Regions from separate parts of the Clostridium sp. AWRP genome, predicted to be linked through region 2. Evidence: riboswitches for the same ligand, from Rfam matches in the RefSeq annotation. Region 2 holds a riboswitch; each other region holds the start of a gene.
The links. A riboswitch is a leader RNA that binds a small molecule or an ion and turns the genes downstream of it on or off. The one in region 2 is predicted to bind thiamine pyrophosphate.
Positions count from the first base shown of each region.

Region 1: it holds a riboswitch for thiamine pyrophosphate, as region 2 does, so the genes downstream of both, DMR38_RS22180 (cache domain-containing protein) here and DMR38_RS15450 (sulfide-dependent adenosine diphosphate thiazole synthase) in region 2, are expected to answer to the same signal.
Region 3: it holds a riboswitch for thiamine pyrophosphate, as region 2 does, so the genes downstream of both, thiW (energy coupling factor transporter S component ThiW) here and DMR38_RS15450 (sulfide-dependent adenosine diphosphate thiazole synthase) in region 2, are expected to answer to the same signal.
Region 4: it holds a riboswitch for thiamine pyrophosphate, as region 2 does, so the genes downstream of both, DMR38_RS06800 (thiamine phosphate synthase) here and DMR38_RS15450 (sulfide-dependent adenosine diphosphate thiazole synthase) in region 2, are expected to answer to the same signal.

Region 1 is NZ_CP029758.2:329,280-334,303, forward strand. It holds gene DMR38_RS01555 (carbon-nitrogen hydrolase family protein) at 1-840, shown strand, start outside; partial or broken gene DMR38_RS22175 (methyl-accepting chemotaxis protein) at 1,004-1,972, opposite strand; gene DMR38_RS22180 (cache domain-containing protein) at 1,997-2,680, opposite strand; TPP riboswitch at 2,729-2,827, opposite strand; gene DMR38_RS22185 (winged helix-turn-helix domain-containing protein) at 2,883-3,392, shown strand; gene DMR38_RS22190 (hypothetical protein) at 3,721-3,813, shown strand; gene DMR38_RS01580 (hypothetical protein) at 4,057-4,380, opposite strand; gene DMR38_RS21660 (hypothetical protein) at 4,370-4,630, opposite strand; gene DMR38_RS01585 (staygreen family protein) at 4,692-5,024, opposite strand, start outside.
Region 2 is NZ_CP029758.2:3,358,480-3,363,503, reverse strand. It holds gene DMR38_RS15455 (GNAT family N-acetyltransferase) at 146-901, shown strand; gene DMR38_RS15450 (sulfide-dependent adenosine diphosphate thiazole synthase) at 1,014-1,796, opposite strand; TPP riboswitch at 1,861-1,970, opposite strand; gene DMR38_RS15445 (methyl-accepting chemotaxis protein) at 2,390-4,105, shown strand; gene DMR38_RS15440 (MFS transporter) at 4,248-5,024, opposite strand, start outside.
Region 3 is NZ_CP029758.2:3,768,340-3,773,363, reverse strand. It holds gene DMR38_RS17540 (GNAT family N-acetyltransferase) at 1-234, shown strand, start outside; gene DMR38_RS17535 (MerR family transcriptional regulator) at 350-1,765, shown strand; gene thiM (hydroxyethylthiazole kinase) at 1,947-2,744, opposite strand; gene thiW (energy coupling factor transporter S component ThiW) at 2,722-3,291, opposite strand; TPP riboswitch at 3,583-3,688, opposite strand; gene DMR38_RS17515 (MFS transporter) at 3,852-5,024, opposite strand, start outside.
Region 4 is NZ_CP029758.2:1,454,767-1,459,790, forward strand. It holds gene DMR38_RS06785 (D-alanyl-D-alanine carboxypeptidase family protein) at 1-379, opposite strand, end outside; gene DMR38_RS06790 (CoA pyrophosphatase) at 517-1,125, shown strand; gene DMR38_RS06795 (nicotinate phosphoribosyltransferase) at 1,246-2,727, opposite strand; gene DMR38_RS06800 (thiamine phosphate synthase) at 2,892-3,494, opposite strand; TPP riboswitch at 3,574-3,673, opposite strand; gene DMR38_RS06805 (response regulator) at 3,928-4,305, shown strand; gene DMR38_RS06810 (methyl-accepting chemotaxis protein) at 4,600-5,024, opposite strand, start outside.

The sequences.
Region 1 (5,024 bases), 1.5 Mb from region 2:
CCTTGGTTTGCTTTTATTGGACATCCAGAATACACAAGAAAATGGTATCACGAATTATATAAAAATGCTGTAGAAATCCCTAGTTTGGCAGTTCAAAAAATAAGTGAATCAGCAAAAAGAAATAAAACTTACGTTTGTATTTCTTGTAGTGAAAAAGACGGAGGATCATTATATCTAGCACAATTATGGTTTAATCCAGAAGGAGACTTAATTGGAAAACATAGAAAGATGAGAGCTTCTGTTGCTGAAAGACTCTGTTGGGGTGATGGAAATGGAAGCTTAATGCCTGTATTTGAAACTGAAATTGGAAATTTAGGTGGATGTATGTGTTGGGAACATCAAGTACCATTAGACCTTCTTGCTATGAATTCTCAAAATGAACAAGTTCATGTAGCATCTTGGCCTGGATATTTTGATGATGAAATTTCAAGTAGATATTATGCAATTTCTACTCAAACTTTTGTATTAATGACTTCGTCAATTTACTCAGAAGAAATGAAAAATATGATTTGTGAAACGAAAGAGAAGAGAAATTACTTTGACACGTTTAAAAGTGGACATACTTGTATTTATGGACCAGATGGAGAACCAATTAGTGAAATGATTGAAGCAGAAACAGAAGGAATTGCATATGCGGATATAGATGTAGAAAAAACAATTGACTTTAAATATTATATTGATCCAGCTGGACACTACTCTAATCAAAGCCTTAGTATGAATTTTAATCAGAATCCTACTCCAGTTGTTAGAAAATTCGGAGAAATCAAAAATAAAGTTATAACATATGATGAAATTAATTTATCAATAGGTAACGAAGCTGGACAGACAAAAATTCTTTAAAAACAAGAATAACCATTACACTAAAAATGTGAATATTACTTGATGAAGTTTTTATAACTTTTAAAGAAAGAAGCAGCAGGTCAGGTACATGATTATCAGTCTTGGTATCCAGATCGGATTTCCACCGATAAGTATGTACCCATCTGGACGCACATTTAAAATATTATATTTTAAATTTATTTACTTCATCAAGCATTTCTTTAGTCATATTACTAAGTGTTTGTGATGATGCTGCTATTTCTTCTGATGATACTGAAATCTCTTTTGAAGTTGCTGAAACTTCAAGTGAAACTGAGGATACATTTTCTACCCTATTTAAAATAGTATTTTTATCTTTATTTATGTCTTCAGAAGAATTCATAACTGTTTCAATTTTAGGAATTACGTCATTTACTGCTTCTATAATGTTTTTAAATGATATTATCGAACTATCTATAGTTTTAACTTGATTTACTAATTCACTATCCATATTCACAGAGTCTTGAACTATAGTATCAGTATTTTTAGATATCTTACTAATTAATTTACTAATATTTTTTGATGATAATTGAGATTGTTCAGCAAGTTGTCTTATTTCATCTGCAACAACTGCAAATCATTTACCCGATTCTCCTGCCCTAGCTGCTTCAATAGCAGCATTTAATGCTAGTAAATTTGTTTGCTCTGCAATGTCATTTATTATGTTGATAATTTTATTTATTTCATTTATATTATTTCCAAGTCCAACAATTTTACCATTAAAAATCTTAAATGAATTACTAACATTTGATACAGATTGATTTAGTTTATTCATTTCTGTACCACTTTCTTTTGCCATTAAACTAATTCCCCTAGACTTCGAATCTACAACCTGTATTTCATTAACCATTTTAGATAACTTATCACTAAAGCTATTAAGAATATCTGTTATATTTATTAAGTCTTCAGATTGGGAACTTGTTCCTTTTGCAATTTCGTTTATAGCTTCTGAAACATTTTGTGATGAACTAGATATTTCTTCTGCAGTGGAAGATAAGTTTTCTGACTGCATATTAATATTTAAAGAATTTTCTTTTATTCGGTTAATCATTCCTTTTAATGATTCCTGCATCACTTTCATGGAATTTGTCATGGCTCCGACTTCATCTTTCATTTGCAAATATTTAGGTGAAACTTCCTAGCATAAATCTCCTTCTGCTAATGAATTCAAATGTTTCGAAGCAGATTTTATTCCTTTAGAGATGCTATTAGCAATAATATAAACTATGGCAGCTCCAAGCAACATAAATAGTATGGAAAATCCTATAATGGGAATTCTTAGAGTATTTAATTCTGACAATATTTCGCCTTTTGACACGCAAACTCCAACAGACCATTCAGTTCCTTTGACTGGAGCATATCCTACATATTTATCTTCTCCATTATAAACATACTGATCCATTCCTGATTCTCCTGTTCCCATTTTCTTATGAATATTTGCTAAAGCTTGCAGTTTAGCATCTTTTTTTGCATCTTCAATGGGATTATCCATCTTTATGACTTTATTTTTATCAGGATTAGCAATGAGTGCTCCATCTTTTATTATCATAAATGCATAACCTGTTTTTCCAAACTTAGCCTCATTAGTTATGTCGCTTAAACGATTACCATCCCTTGTTTCAAGTAATACTCCTACAATTTCATTATTGTTTTTAATAGGAACTGCATACATAACTACTACATCGCTTTTATTTTTGCTTATCAATGGATCTGATACATTACTTTTACCAGACAAGGCTTTTTGAATATATAATCTTTCTTTAAGATTTGCAGTTGTTCCATCTGTGTTCTGCAAATTCCCGTTTGTATCTACTATGCTCATTCTCATACCGCCTATTCTTTTTACCTTTCCTATAAGAATAGACTTTTTATCATGTTTGTGCTTGGTTCCTTACAACAGTATTAACTGACAGGTTCTAAGGGTTAGGTTTTATCCTTCTCAACTATATTAGTTCCCCTGCAAATTTTACCTAAGTATATAGATATCCAAGTTGATAAATAAATATAGTATTGGAGTAAATAATATGGAAATGCATTTAGTAGAAGTTGAAACTCTACATGGATATACAATAAATGAATTAAATGAAATAATTAACTCATCAACGAGCAAGTATACCAGAGCGCTTTTAAGCACTGTAATAATGAGATATAACGGAATTCATACCAATGATATAATGAACACCCTTTGCAGAACACGTGCAGCTATAACTGCCTATATACACAAGTGGAACGAATATGGAATAGATTCAATTATAGATAATCGCGGCGGTTCTAAAAGCAGTTTTACTGATGAAATGCTTAAGGATTTAAAGAACGTAGTTCTAAGCAAGTCACCTGAAGCTTTTGGTTATACGCGGTCCAGCTGGACAACAGCTTTATTATCCCAATATATTGAAGATAAATATGGTAACTCCTATTCACAAAAGTGGATAAGACAACTACTAATAAGTCTTGGCTTTTCCTTTAAAAGAGGTCAATATAAACTAACCAAAGGAGATGCTGAGCTGCAAGCTATCTTTAAAAAAAATAGCTGATTTACTGCCTATCATTGAGAACACAGATGACTCCGTCCTATATGTTGAAGATGAAACAAGAATAAGACTAGAGTCTGTTAACCGCAGGAGTTGGAGTCCTATAGGGCAATCCCCTATAATTGAAAGTAATAACATACGAGCAGGTTTCAATATCATTGGTGCTACAGAGATATCTAAGAATTATAATACTCTAATCAATATATATCCAGCACAACACTCAATTACTTCTATAGAAATGCTTGAGTTTTTAAAATAACTTGTTGGGCAAAGCAAAGGTAAAAGGATATTTTTAATATGGGACAATTACAGAATTCACAAAGCAAAGAATATCGAAGAATTTGCAGAACTTCATAAAGAAAAACTATTTTTGATTAATCTTCCAACATATTCCCCTATGCTAAATTCACAAGAAAATGTGTGAAAATGGCTTAAGGATATATGCTTTCAGTGCAAAATTCGAGAGTCTATTAGTAAATTCAAAAAGTTTATCGAAAAACTTTTTCTCGATTGTAATTCAGATAAAGAGCACTCTGTTATGAAGTCCCTTGTTAATGCCAAAAGTTACTATAAATAATTTAGCTTTCAACTTGGATATCTATAGCATCAATTTATCTTTAAAGCAATATCTTCTAAAATTAGAGTTTCCCCAAAATTAAAATTCACGTCAAAGCTGTCCCATTAATTTCAATACTTGAGGCATAATTAGTTGTTGAGATGCTTTAATTTTAAAAACAGGTTGGAGAAAACTTTTAATTCCAGTAAGTGTTTTTTCCAATATTGTATAAATACCGCCAGCTAATGCATAATAATCAAAGTCGGGTATACCATAAATACGATTAGAAATATTTTCGATACATTTAATTAATGCACTCTGTGCTTTCCTTTCTGACATCATTGCAATAAATCCTATAATTAAAGTTAGAAATAAATTCATAGTTCTTATGGAATTTAAGCTTCGTACTCTTATATTTTCAAAATCAAACTGCAAAATGTTTATAAAACGTTTTGTTATCATAACCTCTATCAAGTGCTTTAATGCCCTTATTGTCAAAACTTTCCCTAATAAAATTTAGTCCTTTTAAAGCTTCTTCATTCTCGCTTATAAAATTCTTCTCAATATTAGAATACATTTTTGAGTACACAGATACCGGTATACTGTACTTACTTGTAAGTGCAGCAATCTCAAGACAATTTATAAATATGTGGACAATTTTCAAGTTTATTTTTAACTTATCCACAAGTAGTATTTAGTCATTTCTGAAAAAATGGGGAAACTCTATCTTCTAAAATAGGAGGTGTCTACATGCTGGAAGGTTTACTAATATTATAATTTGAAAAAGTTCCCCAGTTTTCTATTTTATTAAACTTGGGAATAGTTGACATAAAGTAAACTATTATTGGAGAATTATCTAATTCAGGATGAGCACCAAAAAATTCTTTATCCCCATATTTAATAGCTTCTAAGGCAAGAGGTAATTCACGTCTAAATATATAATTTCGCATAGTTATAACCTTTTGGCTAAATGCCCCACCTACATATAGATGTATATAAAAAGAGTAGCTCTTACTTTTTTTAATCCATTTACCAAGGACTTCATCTCTCGTATGATTAATTTTATCATAGGCATAGCT
Region 2 (5,024 bases):
ATATATTTCCAGTTGCTATAGATCAAGTTATACTTTTGATTATGAAGAAAATATGAACTTGAAGAAATATATCAAAGATGACATGCAGTTGTCATGTTATGTTTGATATATTATATAGTAAAATAAAATCTAAGAAGGTGGTAAAATGGAATTAATAAAGGTTACGGAAGAAAATATAGAGGAAGAACATATTTGCTGTGCAATTTCAAGCAATAAAGATTGCCAGGTTGTTTCAAAAAAAGAATGGCTGAAGAAACGTTTTAAAGAAGGACTGGTATTTTTAAAAGGAAATGTCAGGGGAAAGTGTTTTATAGAATATGTGCCAGCAGAAAATGCATGGTGTCCTATTGAGGCAAAGGGTTATATGTTTATTGACTGTCTGTGGGTATCGGGGCGATTTAAAGGAAAGGGATATTCAAATGAACTTTTGAATGCCTGTATTTCTGATAGTAGGGAAAAGGGGAAATTAGGGCTAGTCATATTGTCTGCTAAAAAGAAAATTCCTTATATTTCAGATTCTAAGTATTTAAAATATAAGAAATTTGAATTGGCTGATACTTCAAAGCCTTTCTATGAATTATTTTATTTGCCATTTCATGAAAATGTACTTAAGCCCAGTTTTATGAAACATATAAAAGTACCTTCAATTAAAGAGCAAGGTTTTGTTTTATATTATTCAAATCAATGTCCGTTTACTGCAAAGTATGTGCCTATCATTGAAAAGGTTGCTTCTGAGAAAAAAATTGCATTTAAATCAATACGATTTGAATCAACTAAGGAAGCAAGAATGTCCCCAGCACCGTTTACTACATATAGCTTGTTTTATAATGGTAAGTTTGTTACAAATGAAATCCTATCTGATAAGGCATTTCAAAAAATGATACATAAGGTTATTGATTAAATATAAGAGTATCCTGTAAGATTATATACGATATCATTTTCCGTGTCTATTCTGCAGGATACATTTTTATTTTAAATATAGGATAGAGTAATTAACCTATGTATGTCATATGTTAACGGCTTTTTATTTTCTTTATTAATTCCTGGGCAACTTTTTGTCCTGAAATTAACATACCTCCAAAAATTGGTCCCATTCTTTGACCACCAAAAGTTGCATTGGCAGCCATACCAGATACATAAAGACCAGGGTAAACTTCACGGGTATTTTCAACCACCTGTTCTTCTCCTCGATTTGCCCACATTGGCTTTTCGCCTTCCAAAGTTCCGTTAGGAGTGTTTAAAACATTTCCCATTCTGGTTACTAATTTATTTACAACTGATGCATCATGTCCGGTAGCATCAAGAACATATTTTGATTCTATCATTATAGGATCAATAGGCATTCTTGTTTTTTCAACAGCGGCCCAATTAATAACTAGACCTGAAATACATTTATCCTTAACAATTACATCTTCTACTGTAATCAAATTTAATATTCTGGCTCCAGATTGTGCTGCATTGAAAGTAAGTCCAGAAACACATTCAATGGAATCAGCTGTATAGTAATTTTCTTCATATTTTTTGTATCCAATGTTAGATTCATCAAGGATGCTTTTAGCACTTTCTTGAATAACGATCTGATTCATCATCATACCGCCGCCCCACATGCCGCCGCCAATACTCAAGCTGCGCTCTAAAAGGGTTGTTTTAATTCCAGCTTTAGCAAGATAGCTTGCAGCTACTAAACCTGAAGGACCTCCTCCAACAATAATTACATCTGAATGTAAAACATCTTCTAGTTTATTTTTGTAAGTATCAATAATAGCCTTTGAAATTTTTGTGTCTTCTAAATACATTTTTCTTTGCTCCTTTACTATGTAAATTGATAAATTAAAAAGCACACCCGTAGAAACAGGTGTGCTAAATATTTTAAACCTTCCCTACGCGGACATTACTCCGATCAAGTTATAAGAGTCAGGTACTTACTAGTCCTTTCTCAGCCCAAAACATGAGCTCCCCATTAAAATATAGTTACTATTTTGTTTTTGTTACTTTTAGTATCATTAATGACATCTAATTATTACTAACAGCTTTTATAATACCACTTATATATAATTTTGTTAATATAATTTTTTAAAATTTTTTACTTCTAAAAATAAATGGACGATGTTTAATCTATTATCAGCTAATTAAATACTTTTTTAAATAACTATACATTATGAATATTTTGACTAATAAATTATAACATATTATAACATATTATTAAGTAAAATCCGCTGATTATAAAAAAAATATCAAAATATTACTATTATTTTAAATAAAATGTAATAATATATGTTATAATTTTCAGTTTATGGAATAATATCAAAATAAAGAAATAGCAAATAAGTATGAAAGTATTATTTTCTATACAAAATATTCATTTTGTTTAATATGAGGAGGGGCTCTAATGAACTTATTGAAAAATGTAAAAGTAAAAGTAAGATTACTTATTTCTTATTTAATTGTAGCTGCATTGATTTTAATTGTAGGAATAGTGGGAACAATATCTTTAAAGAAAGTTTCAAGTAATTCCCAAAACATGTACAATCAAAATATGCAGATTGTTTATAAGTTATCTGATATGAACAGGAATTTATCTGATATAAGGTCAGATACCTTAAAAATGGTTTATCAAAAGAGTGATATAAAAAGGCAAGATGCTGAAAAAGATATAAATGCCAAAAAAAGCAATAATGCCGAATATATTAAAACTTTTGATACATTTCAAATGGATGCTTCACAAAAGAATGCATGGGAAACATTTAAAAATCAATTGAAAAGTTATAATGCTGAAGTTAAAAATATTGATGATTTTTCATCAAAAAAGGATTATGAATCTGCAGAAAGTGAACTGCTAAATAAAGCGACACCTATGAGAGAAAATATGTCTAAAAGTTTAAATGATTTAATAAATTTAAATCTCAATTATGCAAAAAACGATAATCAAGACGATGTAAAATTATACAATATGTCAAGTGTAATAATGGCTATATTGATAATTTTTGGATTTGCTCTTGCAATATTGATAGGATTGCTTACATCAAATGACATAAACAAGGTACTTCATGACATACTTAATTTTGCACATAAACTAGAGAGATATGATTTATCATATAAATCTTCAATGGCCAGAAAAGACGAATTTGGAGAAACTGTAGTTGCCCTTACAAATGCTAGAGACAATATAAAAAATCTTATTCACAATATAATGGAAAATTCTCAGGATATGAGTGCAGCCAGCGAAGAATTATCTGCTACTGTTGAGGAACTTTATTCTAAAACTGAAAATATGCAAAATGCTGTGGACAATATTACATCTGGAGTACAAGAAACAAGTGCATCTACTGAAGAAATTACAGCATCTATCCAGGAGGTTAATTCTAGTATAAGTGAGCTTTCACAAAAATCTTTAGATGGAAGTAATAGTGCAAACCAGTCAAAAGAGCATGCTTTAACTGTACAGGAAAGTGGTAAAAGGGCAATCGAGCGAACAAGAAAAGTCTATAATGAAAAAAGAGAAAAAACATTGCAGGCAATTGAAGATGGTAAAGTAGTAGAAAACATAAAAATTATGGCTGATACGATATCGAGCATAGCGCAGCAGACCAATTTACTTGCATTAAATGCAGCAATAGAAGCAGCAAGAGCTGGAGAAAAAGGAAAAGGATTTGCTGTAGTTGCGGATGAAGTAAGAAATCTTGCTGAGCAGTCTTCAGAAGCAACAACTGGTATTCAGGACACTATTTCAAAGGTCCATGAAGCATTTAAAAACCTGTCATTGAACAGCAATAATATATTGGATTTTGTACATATAGATGTGGGTAAAGGATTTGAAGCTTTTGGAAGTATGGGAAATCAATATTATAGCGAGGCTGAATTTGTAAGTAAAACGTCGGAAGAAATTGCGTCTATGTCAGAAGAACTTACTGCAACCATGAATCAGGTGAGTGAAGCAGCACAGAATATGGCAGAAGTAGCTCAGAAATCTTCAGAAGATGCATTTGTGATAAAAGAGAGTATAAATGAAACTACACAGGGAATTGAACAGGCGGCTAAAACAGCACAAATCCAGGCAGGCAGTGCTCAGAAACTTAATGAACTTGTACAAAAGTTTAAATTATAATTATGGGTTTCGAGGCAAATATTAAAACATTTACTATTTTTAAAGAAGAAAAGAGAATGGGTATAGATTTGTGTAAAAAACAAATCTATACCCATTCCCGAATGTTCATATGGTTTTAGACCTAGAAGAGATGCACTACGAGCTATAATTTAGTCATTGCCATTTTCTTTAGTGTATTCTTGGACTTGCTTTTTATGATTAATAAAGCAATTGTTAGTAGTAGTGTAAATACACCACATGAAAAATATCCAAAGCCTGCGCCTGCCTGTTGCATAACAGCACCTGCAAATGAATTCCCAATAGGAGCAGAACCTGAAGTAATTAAAGAATATATGCTCATAACTCGTCCCCTATACTCATTTGTTATATTAAGCTGTAAGATAGAATTTGACATGTTTAAAAATGTTAAATAGAAAAATCCTATAAACACTATCAAAATAGCAACTATATAATATTGCCTAAAAAAGTATGTAAATATTTGAGCTATTGATATTAATATTGCATCTCCAATTTGTATGGTCTTGCTAAGTCCAAGCTTACTTCTTAGTACCATAAAAATCGCACCGCTTAATGCTCCTACACCAAATGCTGATAAAAGAAAGCTGTACTCTTTTGCTCCCATTTTTAGTATTTCACTTGTGAATACTGGTATTATAACTTCTGAATTTGCTGAAAATACACATACTATAATCATAAGTAGAACTGTAAATTTTAAAATATCATTGTCTGCTATGTATTTAATACCATCTTTAATTTCTTTTATTACATTCTGATTATTTCTCTTTAACTTATTCTCTTTAACTTTTATTCTACATATTCCATAAATAACAGGTATAAAACTTATTCCATTAATAAAGAAACAGGTAGTAGTACCGAGTTTCACCATCAAGATACCTGCAATAGAAGGTCCAACAATCTT
Region 3 (5,024 bases), 410 kb from region 2:
CTTGCATTTCTTGCAACTCATCCAAGGTATCGAAAGAATGGAATTGCGACAAATTTAATACAGCATATGTTTGATTTGTTCCCTAAAGGTACAAATTTAAAAGTGATAACTTACCGTGAAGGTGACGTAAAAGGTATAGCTGCCCGAAAATTGTATCAGAGTATAGGTTTTATTGAAGGAAAATTTATTACAGTTTTTAATTACCCGTGCCAAGAATTAAATTATATTATTTGAGCATTGTCCATGCCTGATGGCCTGGATTCCATTTTGGATGTATGAAAAATTGATTATTGACTGATGCCTTGGGTACTGGTTTATACTATGAATAGTATCTAAGGGGGAATTTTTAATGAAGATAAGTGAAGTTATGGAGATCACATCTCTTACAAAAAAAGCCATAAACTATTATGAGGAAAATGGACTTATTAGTCCTTCAGTAAATAAGGAAAATAATTATAGGGATTATACTAAAGAAGATATTGAAAAATTAAAGCAAATCTCTGTTTTAAGAAACTTTGATATACCAGTAAAAAAGATTAGAGAAATAATAGTGAATCCTAAAGAAATGGAAGAGATATTTACAGAACATTTAAATAAGATAAAGGCACAAATTTTAAATATGGAAAGATCCAAAGACATTTTCCAGCTGTGCATAAATGATATTAATTTTCTAAATTCCGATATAGGAAAAGTTACTGATGACATGATGCTGTTAAAAAGAAGCCTTGACATGAGTGAAAGGGAAAAAGAAGGGTATATGAAAAAAGAGCTGATACGCATCTTTCCTGGATTTTTTGGTAGATACATTTGTTTGAAGTATTCAAATTACCTTGATGAGCCAATTGACAGAAGAGAAAAGGAAAATGCATGGATTCATCTTGTTAAAGTACTTGACGACAGTCATGAGTTAAAAGTTAATAAAGAAATATTAGAAAGCATGGAATCAGATGAAATTGATTGGAATTTGCTTGAAGAAATAATTAAAAACAGAGATAAAGATTTTTATTCAATGAATGAAGAAGACATTCAAAATTATGTAGATAATTTGTATGATGCTGAACTAACTGAAACTGATTTGAAATTATTAGAGCAGTTTATAAGTTATGCAAGTTCTAAGGATAATATAAAATATATGAACGATTTACTTAAATTAATAGATGAAGATTTAAAGGTGCTCAGTTCAAAGTACAAAAAATTTCAAGAAAATCTTTCATCAGTTAATTGTAAGATGAAAAAAGTGTATACAGAGTGTTCCAAGGTTAGTGCTGATGAAATTGAAAATAATATGGGTACAACTACTTTACCTGAGATGACTTTTGTTGGCTGTGAATATAAAAAATTTATTCCCTTTGGAAAAGAATTTAAGCTAGTTGAAAATTTTAGAAGAAGAATTGATGAAATTAGTAATGTGATAAATCCTTGTGATATTTATACAATAGATGGAATTGACAGTCTTCCTCAATATGAAAAGCCTAAAACTTTAATTCACAAATTCAGCTTTTCATTTATAGTAGGGGTACAAGTTTCAAAAGCAGGACAAATACCAAAAGATATGCAAGTATTTACTATACCTTCTCATAAGCATGCCTGGTATATTACTTCAGGAAGTAAAAATTTAAAGAGCTTTATGAAAAATGAAATACCATTAATTACATTCATTTCCCAGGCGTATAAAATTGTTAAGTTTCCTGTGTTGACGTTATACAGCAGTGATTATAAAGGTACCGTGGAGTCAGCTGTTTATAACTATATGCCGATAGAATAGAGGGAACGTACTTGATTTAGGTACGTTCTCAAATTTTTAAGCTTTTTATCCGATGACTACCTGCTCTAATACCCCCACTTCTTCTCCAAGTGGGAGTAAAGAGCAGCTACGTCCCTGGATAACGATTTCTAAGCATCAGGTGGAGTTAAAACTCCATCTGATGCTTAGAAATCTGTTTATATTATTTTAATTCACACTTTATTTTATTTGTTATAGTATTATCAGAAATTGTAAATAAATTATCTATAAGATCAGTCCTAAAGCTTCCTATACCAGTAGTATGCTGAGAAAGTTCCCCGCATATTCCCATAAGTGATACAGCTAAAATAGTACCACCAAATATATCTAAGGAAGAAATATAACTTGCTATGAGTGCAGTAACCATACATCCTGTACCTGTTACCATTGAAAGCATTTCACAGCCGTTTTTTATTAAATATGTTTGGCTGCCGTTAGTTATTACATCTACTGCACCAGTAGCTGCAATAACAGAATTTGTTCTAAGGGATAGTTTTTTCACAATTTCTATATTTTCATCAAAGTTATCATCTGTTATCCTATCACATTCTCCTGCATCTATTCCTTTTGCATTGCTTTCTATACCACAAATTGCTCTTATTTCAGATAAGTTACCTTTGATGACATCTGGATGGCACTGAGAAATAAACTTTTTTGCATAATTAAACCTCAATTTACTGCAGCCAACACCAACAAGATCAATTACTTGGGGAATCCTCTCTTTAAAAGCTGTTTTACCTGAAATCAACATGGATTTCATCCTAACATCAGTTATATTTCCAAGGTTAACACCAAGTGCGTTAGAAGCAGATGTAATTTCAGAAACTTCTAGAGGATGCTCGGCCATAATAGGTTTTGCCCCAATAGCAAGCATTGCATTTGCACAATCATTTATTGAAATTGGATTTGTAATATAATGAATAAGAGGTTTTTTTATTTTAACATTGCGTTTTATTTGCAATAGGTTGTTTATCCCTATCTGTTGATTTTTCATAAACTTTTACCCCCAAGTTTTTCTGAATCTTTATAAGCATTCCATTTTTGCTTAATGCTCCTAAAAAAATAAAGGCAATTGTTCCACCAATAATTGTAGCAGTAAAGAATAAAGGAATATAAAACATAAGTGAAAGTCCTTTTTTGCCCCAGAAATATGTCATAATAGGCGATGAGACAACAGCACCTATAATACCTGTTCCGATAACTTCACCTAAAACTGCAAAAATTAAAGTATTCTTAGATATCCTATATAAAAATCCTGCTAAAAAAGCTCCAAAAACAGCACCTGTCAAAGCTAAAGGTGGAATTCCCATAAGAAACATTCTTATAATTCCAATACAAACAGCACAAAGCAGCGCATACCAAGGTCCAAAAAAAACTGCACATGTAATATTTATAACAGAAGACATAGGACACATTCCTTCTATACGAAGAATTGGCGAAATGACAACTCCCATTGCCACCATCATTGCCAGCATAAGTTTTTTTAATAGTTTTGAGTTTCTTTCCATAATAAAGTACCTCCATAATAATATTTATTTTCTAAATTTATCACATAGGAAATAAACATCATTATCGCAGGCATAATTTTAGAGTAACCAAATAGCAATTCCCTATATGACAAATCATATTGGTCGGTCGAAGCTCAAAAGCTTCCTCTCACCTTGAAACACAAGTTCCCTCGCTATTTAGTTGTATTTTTATTATAAAGCCTCGGGCGCTCCCCCACTGCTTTTTAAATATAAAAATGGAACATACCTTGTAAGGCACATTCCATCTACACTCATAAAACATACAAAAACAGCATAAATTAAATATTTCCTTACGTCGGTATTATCCGAATCAAGTTATAGGTCGAAGCATATACTTCCTCTCAGCATGCTTAAGCATGCTCCCTTTTTATGAAAATCATACCATATGTTTTCCATGTATGCAAATTTATTTCACTTCCTTTATAAAATTTTAAGTTCACATCACGTTATAGTTTAGAATTTTACATTTTTTATTGCTTTTACTGCTGTAAATATTGTTTAAAATGCTTTGAAATAAAATATTATACAGAAATCAATTTTTAAAAATTTTTACCGTGTACATCTGCAGCTGACTGATCTATTTGTGTGATTTTCTTATTGTGCATTCTAAAAGCAGTGAGTAGTGCCCCGAAGGCACATACAATAGTTAGAACAATATATACATATTTCATTCCATATACAAAAATATCATCTCTTCCTGTAACATAATCTGTTACACGATAACCTATCTTAATGCTCATAAAACTATATAAGAGGCTTGTGGAAAGTATAATTCCTATAATTTGTCCTAAGTTTCTCACAAGAGAATTGACACTTCCGGCTATTCCTAGTTCATTTTTAGGAACTGTTGACATTATAAGTGAATTATTTGAAGGTTGAAACAGTGATTGTCCTAAAGCTAATACAACAATATAAAGTATAATCTTTGTTATAGAAGAATATTGATTTAAAAATGATAGGAATATAAAACTTATACTCATAAGCAAGAGTCCTAAAAAACTTAAAAGCTTGGAGCCTATTTTGTCTGACAAGTTTCCTGAAAGCGGAGAAATCACAGCCATGACTAGTGGCTGTACTATCATTATAAGACCTGTTATACTAGAGTTTAGTTTCATTGCATCTTGAAGATAAAAAGGTATTATAATTATTGAAGCATTTAGACAAACAAATGATATAAATGCACAAAACAAGCTTAAAGAAAATACATTGTTCTTAAAAATTTTCATTTGTATGAGAGGTTTTTCTATTTTATTTTCTAATACAATAAATACTGCTATAAATAGAATAGATACAATAAATATTGTAATTATAATAGGATTATTATATCCGACCTTCTGCCCTTGAATCAGGGAGCCAAATAAAAGTACCATTGATAGGAAAATAAAGGTTGATCCTTTTACATCAAGTTTACTATTTATCTCCTTATTTTGGTTTTTACTATGGGGCAATACTTTTAAAGCAGCGATAAATGCAATTACTCCAATAGGTACATTGACGAAAAATATATAATTCCAACTTAGATAGTAGGTAATAAATCCACCAGCAGGTGACCCTATTAAGGTTCCTAGGGCAACAGAGGATGCCAAAATTCCAAGGGCTTTTCCCCTTTCATTTCTTGGAAAAACCTGAGTTATAATACCTTGATTGTTGGCCATGTAAGCTGAAGCACCAATGCCTTGTATGATTCTAAATATAATAAGCTCTGTAAATGA
Region 4 (5,024 bases), 1.9 Mb from region 2:
CTAAGTCATTGGCAGAATACATTAAAAGTCCATCCATTACATCTTCAGCAGACATGGTATCACCTACCTCTATAGCGTGTAGATCTCTATTTAAAGAGGACGGTGGTTGAGCTTTAGCATCAGCTGTGTATGTTAACATATCCCCTGGTTTTTTATTTTTTTCAAGAAGAATAGCTGTTAAAAGTTTTGTAGTACTAGCAGGGTACATTCTAATATCTGCATTTTTTTCATATATTATTTCATTTGTCTGCATGTCCACTGTTATGGCTGCTTTACCGTATATTTCAGGTAGAGCAGTTGAATTATCAGCAAGTACATTAAAAGATAAACAAAATATGAAAATAAATGTAAGTAATAAACTAGTATTTTTAAATTTCAAAGTACATCACTCCACTTATTTAATATTTATGTATATGTTTTATTAAAAACATTATATAATTAATCATGACATTTTAAAGTATAACATTATAAAATTCATTTTACAATTGAGAATTATTTGATTTTAGGAGGTAAACAATGATAGATAAAATAAATAATATATTTAAATCTAGAAAAGCAAATATGATTGGACATTATAATAAAAATTCAGTTATGATTCCCTTATACAGCAGGGACGGGGAATTAAATTTGCTATTTGAAGTAAGGTCTTTAAATTTAAAACATCAACCTGGGGATGTATGTTTTCCTGGAGGAAAAATGGAGAAAGGGGAAAGTCCAAAAGATACAGCTATTAGAGAGACTATGGAAGAGCTGAATTTAAATAGGGAGGATATAGAATTTATAGGAGAGATGGATTACATTGTCACTCCCTATAATTTTATAATGTATCCCTTTGTATGTAAGCTAAATAGGGAAGATATAAGTCCAAGTAAGGAGGAAGTAGATCATGTATTTACGGTTCCTTTAAATTTTTTTATGGATAAAGAACCTGTAGTACATGAAATTGAGATAGTTCCACACCCAGAAGATGATTTTCCCTATAATCTCTTAATAGGTGGAAAAAATTACAAATTTAGGAACGGAAAAATGCCAGTATATTTTTATTCATATGAAGATTATACTATATGGGGATTTACAGCACTAATAATAAAGAAATTTACAGATATAATTGGAAATGAGATATAACTTATTGACAGTATTCTTAATATATTTAACACTTAGAAGGAATTGTTAAGAGGTTGCAGCCATAGGATAGATGGACAGGTAATAAATTTATTACCTGTCCATCTACAAATAGCATTAATATTATTCTACATAAGTTGAAGAATACTTACTGAGAAGATCACGTTTTAAATCCCAGAGTTTTTCAGATAAATCTACATAGTAATGATGAGGATTTTCAAATCTCAGCACTTCAGGCCACAATCTGGACAATTCTTCTTTTGCTCTATCTCTTATGTCTAGCACATCAGGGCAGGTGTATACAAGTTTTCCCTTATCAAATATTTTTACTCTTAAATCTTTTATATAATAATCTCTTATTTTTTTCCTTTTCCACGTAAAAACTGGATCAAATATTTCTATGGGCTCATCCTTATTGATTTCTTCATCTTCTAAGGTTATTAAATCTGCAATTGCTTTATTTTCTTTTTTACTATAAATTCTATATACTTTTTTAAATCCAGGGTTAGTTATTTTCTCTTCATTTTCACTTATTTTAATTTTAGGTATTATTTTACCTTCCTTATCCTCTATGGCAGATAGCTTATATACTCCACCAAATACTGGTTCTGATCTTGCAGTTATAAGCCTTTCTCCTACACCAAAAGAATCAATGCAGGCACCTTCTCTAAGTACGTCAGTTATGATAAATTCATCTAATGAGTTTGAAATAACTATGTTAACATCTTCAAGATCAGCGCTATCAAGTATTTTTCTACATTCTTTTGTTAAGTAAGTTATATCTCCGCTATCAATTCTTACTCCCTTAGGTTTATGGCCATTTGGAATTAAGATTTCTTTGAAAACCTTTATAGCATTGGGTAGGCCGGATTTCAGTACATTGTATGTATCAATAAGTAGTACACAATTATCAGGGTATACTTCAGCCCAGGCCTTAAAAGATTCATATTCTGATGGAAAAAGTTGTATCCAACTGTGAGCCATTGTACCAACTGCAGGCATACCAAACATTTGTTCAGATATAGTACAAGCAGTGGAATTACATCCACCTATAACTGCAGCCCTGGCACCATATATAGCTGCATCAGGAGCTTGAGCACGCCTAGAACCAAATTCCATTACAGGTCTAGTGCCTGCTGATCTACAAATCCTACTTGCTTTTGTTGCAATTAGAGTCTGGTGATTTATAGTTAGAAGTATCATGGTTTCAACAAACTGAGCTTGAATAGCGGGGCCTCTTACAGTTATTAGCGGTTCATTTGGAAATATAGGGGTTCCCTCGGGTACTGCCCATACATCACAGCAAAATCTAAAATCTTTTAGGTAATTTAAAAAGTCTTCTGAAAATTGTTTCTTACCCCTTAGATACTCTATATCTTCATCTGTAAAACTTAAATTTGACAGGTATTCTATAACTTGTTGAACACCTGCCATTATGCAATAACCACCTTCATCTGGAATCTTTCTGAAAAACATATCAAAATAGGCTATTCTATTACCCATATTGGTTTTCAAATACCCGTTACCCATAGTAAATTCATAGAAATCTACTAGCATTGTGAGGTTTCTCTCGTTTCTCACATTAAAGTTCTTTGTGCTTTCCATAATGAAAATCTCCTCTTATCTATGTTTTTATTATGATAAAAAAATATACATATGTATACATTGTAATACTTAAATTATCATATTACAAGGTTGCACATTTACAGAATTCTGAACTTTATTGAAGAATGTAATTCATGATTTTATCTCTAAATTTTATCATACCTTCATCTTTTAAAATGTTTTTTTAGATTATAAGTTGTAGTAAAAGGGTCATCTGAAGCCATTACAAGAGACATTACAGCTGCACCATGAACTTTGGTTCTTAGTACTATATCTATATTAGTCTCAGTTATTCCACCTATTGCAATAACTGGAATTGAAACGTTATTTATGATTTCTTTTAAAAATGAAATACCCCTGCCTTTTAGTCCTTTTTTACAGTTTGTTTCAAAAATATGTCCCGCAAGGAGATAATCTGCGCCTTTTTTTTGTGCGTTTATAGCTTCCAAAGTATTGTGCACAGATACACCTACAGTGCATTTCAATTTTAAATTGCTATTCATATAATCTTTATAACTTGTGTGAAATCCTTTGGAGTCTATTTTTAAAGCTGTTTCTATATTGTTGTTTATTATTAAGGGTATATTGTTAGAATCTGTAATTCTCTTTATTTTCTCAGCAATTGGAACCAATTGACTGTAAGTAAGATCTTTTTCACGTAAAATTATGGCGTCTGCGCCACCTAATATGGAACCCTTTAAGATATCAATCATGTTCTTATTTTTTACAAGCTTTCTGTTTGTTACTATATATAATTTTTTGTTCATAGTATCATGGACTCCCAATCTTTTCTTTTATTTCTAAAAATAAAAAAGAGTGTTTATATTGTAAACACTCCTTGAAATATATCTTTATTAATTTGCATCCCTACGGTAGTGTTAACTACATCAAGTTCAAAGGGTCAGGTTTTACCTTCTCAACCAAACTGGTTCCCCCACAACAATTTATTGATTTATAGGTATATAATACTACTTAGTCTTATATATGTAAATGATTTAGAATATTGTTTGTAATAAAATGGCATAAACTATAGAAAATTATTCTAATATTTTGTATAATTAGAATATGAATTTGTGATTATTTGTATGCTTAGGTAACTTTATGGTTGATTTACAAAATTAATGGGAGTATTACGTATGGTAGATATCATATAAAAAGTATTAAATTAGATAAACTTTATGAGGGGAGTTTTAAAGAATTATGGGTAAAAAAAATATATTAATAATTGATGATTCTTTAAGTGTGAGACAATTTATAAGGAAAATTCTAGAGGAAGCAAATTATAAAGTATATGAAGCAGGAGATGGTGAAGAAGGAATTAAAGTATTTAAAGAAAGTGGTAATATTGATCTAGTAATCACGGATATATATATGCCTAAAAAAAGTGGAATAGAAGTTCTTATAGAATTAAAAAGGGAGTATAAAGATTTAAAAATAATTATTCTTTCCGATGGAGGGGAAAAAGATTTTTCAGATGAAAATGGAATATGTGAAGATCTTGGAGCTACTTACTTTTTTAAAAAGGATTGGGTAAAGGATGAACTTATAGAATTAGTAAATAGGATATTTATCAAGTGATTCTTATGAAACAATTTTTTTAGTTAATAGTTAAGAGTTAAGAGTGAAGAATTAATAGTTAATGTGGATTTTTTTCCGTTACACTACAAAAAATCTTTAGTTAATTTTTGAAAGCTCGTTTTGCTAAAGCAAAACATAGCCGAGTTGATTTATATAAAATTTAAAGATTTTTTGCGATAGCTAAAAATCATCCTTCACTATTAATTCTTCATTATTAATTCTTAATTTGTGAGAGTTGAGTAATTAATTTAAGATTAAGCTGCTATATAAAATATAGTAGCTTAATTTTGTCTCTTAGCTAATTTTAAATTTATTTATTTCAGCTGCTAATTGTTCTGCTAATATTTGAAGATTACTTGAATGCTTTGTAAGTTCTTCCATAGTGGCTGATATTTCTTCTGTGGAAGCTGTAGTTTCTTGTGAAGCTGCAGCTGTTTCCTGTGATATAGATGAAATATTATCAATTTCAGATATTGTAGCTTGCTTTTTCTCATTTATATCGGAAATAGATGTTTTTACCTCATCAACTTTAGCAATCATTGATTCAATTGATTTTAGAATTACTTTAAATATTTTATGAGTTTGATCTACGGCTAAATATTGCTCATCTACGGCATTTTCAGCGGATTTAATAGCATTTACTGCTGTCTCTGATTTATTTTGTATACTTTCTATAATTTTCTTTATCTCATTGGTTGAATTTTGAGATTCTTCAGCCA